DNA from 2 places in the Rhizobium sp. CFBP 13644 genome. Region 1 is predicted to be linked to the other one. Evidence: predicted binding sites of a transcription regulator. Region 1 holds the regulator's gene; the other holds the start of a gene.
What was found. Region 1 encodes HrcA, which represses chaperone genes, less so after heat shock. Its sites were predicted from a motif close to GTTAGCACTCNCNNNNNGNGAGTGCTAAC; they were not measured.
Positions count from the first base shown of each region.

Region 2: a site for HrcA is predicted at 1,240-1,268, ahead of groES (co-chaperone GroES). Genes of this name have one in related genera too.

Region 1 covers NZ_JACYVF010000001.1:967,389-969,866, forward strand. The annotation lists gene grpE (nucleotide exchange factor GrpE) at 1-526, opposite strand, end outside; gene hrcA (heat-inducible transcriptional repressor HrcA) at 639-1,730, opposite strand; gene rph (ribonuclease PH) at 1,890-2,478, shown strand, end outside.
Region 2 covers NZ_JACYVF010000001.1:486,218-488,695, reverse strand. The annotation lists gene groL (chaperonin GroEL) at 1-820, opposite strand, end outside; gene groES (co-chaperone GroES) at 884-1,180, opposite strand; gene chrA (chromate efflux transporter) at 1,351-2,478, shown strand, end outside.

The DNA.
Region 1 (2,478 bases):
CACCAATGGTGAAGCCAGCCTGAACAACTTGCACGACCGTGTTGTTGGCAACGGCCGTATTGGGGATTTCGAACATGGCCTGATGGAAATTCGGGTCGAATTTCTGGCCTTCCGCATCCATCTTGCGCACGCCGTGACGCTCCAGCGCAGACAGCATCGAGCGTTCCGTCATATCGACGCCTTCGATCAGTCCGGCAATGCCAGCTTCGGAGTTTGTCTTCAACTCTTCAGGAATGGTGTCGAGTGCGCGGCGCAGATTGTCGGATACGGCCAGCATGTCGCGGGCAAAGCCTGCCACGGAATAGGCCTTGGCATCCTTGACTTCACGCTCTGTGCGGCGACGAAGATTGTCCATTTCAGCGGCAAGGCGCAGGAACTTGTCGCGCAGTTCGGAATTTTCCGCCTTCAGCACATCAATCGGATCAGGCTCGCCCTGCTCAGGCGCATCATTATCGATTTCCAGCGCCTCAAGTGCCTCGTCGACGACGTCTGCGTCGGGTCCGTTCTTGTTCGTGTCATCGGTCATGACGTTCTCCAGCTTTAGATCTGTTATGGGTTGTGCCCGATATCGAGCTTTGCCAAGCAAAAATCAAGGCTTGCAGGCAAACCATCTCCTATTCACCGGCAGGTTTTCACAATCAACGTCGTTTGCTGGACAGGCGAGCCATGATCTGGGCGGTGTAATCCACCATTGGCACGATCCGCGAGTAATTCAGCCGCGTTGGCCCAATGACACCCACGGCGCCCACCACCCGGTTTTCATCATCTCGGTAAGGCGCAACAATCAAGGAAGAGCCTGATAGCGAAAACAGCTTGTTTTCCGAACCGATGAAAATCCTGACGCCCGATCCTGTCTCAGCCAGGTTGAGAACCTCGATCAGGTTGTCCTTGCGCTCAAGATCGTCGAACAGCAGGCGCACACGGTCGATGTCTTCCTCACCGGCCAGACCTTCCAGCAGGTTGGAGCGTCCGCGCACAATCAAACGACCCAGCTTGCCCTCTTCATTGTCGCCAGACCAGACGGCTAGGCCGCGCTCAACGAGATCCTGCGCCAATGTGCTGAGCGCCGTCTGCAAGGCATCCTTCTGCTGCAAGAGCTGCGTGCGCAGTTCTGGTAGCGTTTGCCCTGCCAGATGCGCATTGATGAAGTTGGCGGCCTCGGTGAGTTGCGAGGAGGTGATCCCCGCTGGCAGTTCGATGATCCGGTTTTCGACCTGATTGTTGTCTCCCACCAGAATGGCGAGACCCTTGGTCGGTTCGAGCCTTATAAATTCGACATGCTTCAGCACCGCATCGCTTTTGGTCGTCAGCACAAGGCCCGCGCCACGCGACATGCCCGACAGCATTCGGCTGGCCTCCGTCAGCAGGCCCTCGATTGGCTGCTCACGCCCGGATACGGGCCCGATCTGCCGGTCGATGCTGGCGCGCTGTTCTTCCGGCAGGTCCCCCACCTGCATGAAGGCATCCACGAAAAAGCGTAGGCCCGTCTGCGTCGGCAATCGCCCGGCGCTGATATGGGGAGAGTAGATGAGGCCAAGCTCTTCAAGATCGCTCATCACATTGCGAACAGAGGCTGGTGACAGAGACATGGGCAACAGGCGCGAGAGGCTGCGCGAGCCCAGCGGCTCACCGTTTTCGAGATAGCCTTCCACGATGCGGCGGAAAATCTCGCGTGAGCGATCATCCAGCAGCGCGCCCGGTTCTTTTCCGCTCGGATGAGAAACGCCCATTCACTCAACTCTTCGTTCTGTCAGTAGCACATGGAATATAGTCGTTCGCGTCGTTAAGTGACAATGGAAATTGCATATGCCAAAGCCATGGCCCGCTTTTCCTTTGCAAAACCGGTGTCACGGCCTTAAGACGCGGAGATTAAAACGGAGACGACCCCTATGCGGCCTTCAGGCAGAAAAACCGATCAGATGCGCAAAGTTTCTTTCGAGCGCAATTTCTCCAAACACGCCGAGGGTTCCTGTCTGGTGAAATTCGGCGATACGCATGTGCTCGTCACGGCCAGCCTTGAAGAAAAGACGCCACCATGGCTGCGCAACAGCGGCAAGGGCTGGGTTACCGCAGAATACGGCATGCTGCCGCGCTCCACGCACGAGCGGATGCGCCGCGAGGCGTCTACCGGCAAGCAGGGTGGTCGCACGCAGGAAATCCAGCGTCTCATTGGCCGCTCGCTGCGGGCCGTGGTTGATCTTCAGGCGCTGGGTGAGCGTCAGATCAGCATCGACTGCGATGTGATCCAGGCGGATGGCGGCACCCGCACAGCGTCCATCACCGGCGCGTGGATTGCCTTGCATGATTGCCTGAAGTGGATGGAAACCCGCAACATGATCAAGGTGGAGAAGGTCTTGAAAGACCATATCGCCGCCATTTCCTGCGGCATCTTTGCCAGCCAGCCAGTGATCGATCTGGATTATCTGGAAGATTCCTCTGCCGAAACAGACGCGAACTTCGTCATGACCGGCTCCGGCG
Region 2 (2,478 bases), 480 kb from region 1:
CAATCTTCAGGCCGCCACGCAGCTTGTTGACGACGAGCGTAGCAAGAGCTTCGCCTTCAACGTCTTCAGCGATGATGACGAGTGGCTTGCCGGTCTGAACGACAGCTTCGAGAACAGGCAGCATGGCCTGAAGGTTCGAAAGCTTCTTTTCGTGCAGCAGGATGTAAGCGTCTTCCAGGTCAGCAACCATCTTTTCAGGGTTGGTGACGAAGTAAGGCGACAGGTAGCCGCGGTCGAACTGCATGCCTTCAACGACTTCGAGTTCGGTCTCGGCAGTCTTGGCTTCTTCGACGGTGATAACACCTTCGTTGCCAACGCGCTGCATGGCTTCAGCAATGTCTTTGCCAACCTGCGTGTCGCCGTTTGCAGAGATCGTGCCGACCTGTGCAACTTCTTCAGATGTGGAGATCTTCTTGGCCTTGGCCTGAAGGTCCTTCACAACTTCGGAAACAGCGAGGTCGATACCGCGCTTCAGGTCCATCGGGTTCATGCCGGCTGCAACAGCCTTGTTGCCTTCGCGAACGATGGCCTGTGCAAGAACGGTCGCAGTCGTGGTGCCGTCACCAGCGATATCGTTGGTCTTCGAAGCAACTTCGCGGACCATCTGTGCGCCCATGTTCTCGAACTTGTCTTCAAGTTCGATTTCCTTGGCGACAGAAACGCCGTCCTTGGTGATGCGTGGTGCGCCGAAAGACTTGTCGATGATGACGTTACGGCCCTTAGGACCAAGCGTTACCTTCACTGCGTCTGCGAGAATGTCGACGCCCTTGAGCATCTTTTCGCGCGCTGTGCGGCCGAATTTAATTTCTTTAGCTGCCATTGTAGAAAACTCCCGGGCTCATTGCCCATTGGTTGTCATGGAAAAGTGAGAAGAACCGGCTGATCAGCCGATAACGCCCATGATGTCGGATTCCTTCATGATCAGAAGGTCTTCGCCGTTGAGCTTGACTTCGGTGCCGGACCACTTGCCGAACAGAACGCGATCGCCAGCCTTGACGTCCAAAGGAACGAGCTTGCCGCTTTCGTCGCGGGCGCCGGTGCCAACAGCAACGATTTCGCCTTCCTGTGGCTTTTCCTTGGCGGTATCAGGAATGATAATGCCGCCCTTGGTCTTTGCTTCAGACTCAACGCGACGAACGACGACGCGGTCATGCAGCGGACGGAAATTGGTGCTTGTCATTGTCTAATCCCTCGATCAAATGACCTGAGCGGACCTAACAACAGGTCCGCGTGATGATTGTTAGCACTCCCTAGTGTAGAGTGCCAGCAACACGGAGATAAGCAGCCCATGTTGCCGAGTCAAGGACGGCCTGTCGGAAAATTTTCATGTAAAATGGTTACTACCAGCGCATGACAGAATTTTTACGCAGCGATATCGCACCCGCCCGCCCTTCCTTTCTGGAGATGATTGCCGCCTTTGCGCGCATAGGCCTTTTGAGTTTCGGCGGACCCGCCGGACAGATCGGCCTGATGCACCGCGTGCTGGTGGACGAGAAGGGTTGGCTGAGTGAAGAACGGTTCCTGCACGCGCTGAATTATTGCATGCTGTTGCCGGGCCCAGAAGCGCAGCAACTGGCCACTTATGCCGGTTGGCTTCTGCACGGCAGGCGCGGTGGCATCGTGGCCGGTCTGCTCTTCATCCTGCCGGGCTTTCTGGTCATCGTGGCGCTGGCATCGGCCTATGCGCTTTATCAGGATACGCATTGGCTGCCAGCGCTGCTGTCTGGCCTCAAAGCGGGTGTGCTGGCCATCGTGCTTGAGGCATTGCTGCGGGTGGCGCGGAGGGCGTTGACCAGCCGCTTTCAGGTTGCCATTGCGGCGGCGGCATTTGTTGCCCTGTTCTTCTTTTCCCTTCCGTTCCCGCTCGTTATTCTTGCCGCCGGGCTCATTGGTTTTCTCAAAGCCCGAGGAGATGCGCTGCCGGTGGTGGGTGTGGACGATGACAGCACGACCAATCCGTCATGGAAGAAGCTTGTGCGTGGGCTTTTGATCGGTCTTGTCATATGGCAATTGCCGCTGCTGCTTTTATGGATCACCTCCGGCCCCGGCACCCTTGTTGATTTGCAGATATTCTTCTCCAAAATGGCGGTGGTGACTTTCGGCGGAGCCTATGCAGTGCTGGCCTATGTCGCGCAGGTGGCTGTGGAAACGAAGGGCTGGATGCTGGCGGGCGAGATGCTCGATGGTCTGGCGCTGGCTGAGGCGACGCCGGGGCCGCTGGTGCTGGTTCTCTCCTATGTCGGTTTTCTTGCGGCCTTTCGCCAGCCTGGCTGGTTCGATCCGCTGACAGCGGGCATTCTGGGCGCCAGCATCGCCGCTTGGGCAACCTTCGTGCCGAGCTTCATGTTCATATTCGCAGGCGCGCCCTATATGGAAAAGCTGCGCCACAACCGCTTCCTGTCGTCAGCGCTATCAGCCATTACGGCGGCCGTCGTCGGCGTCATTCTCAACCTGTCCGTCTGGTTTGGTCTGCATGTG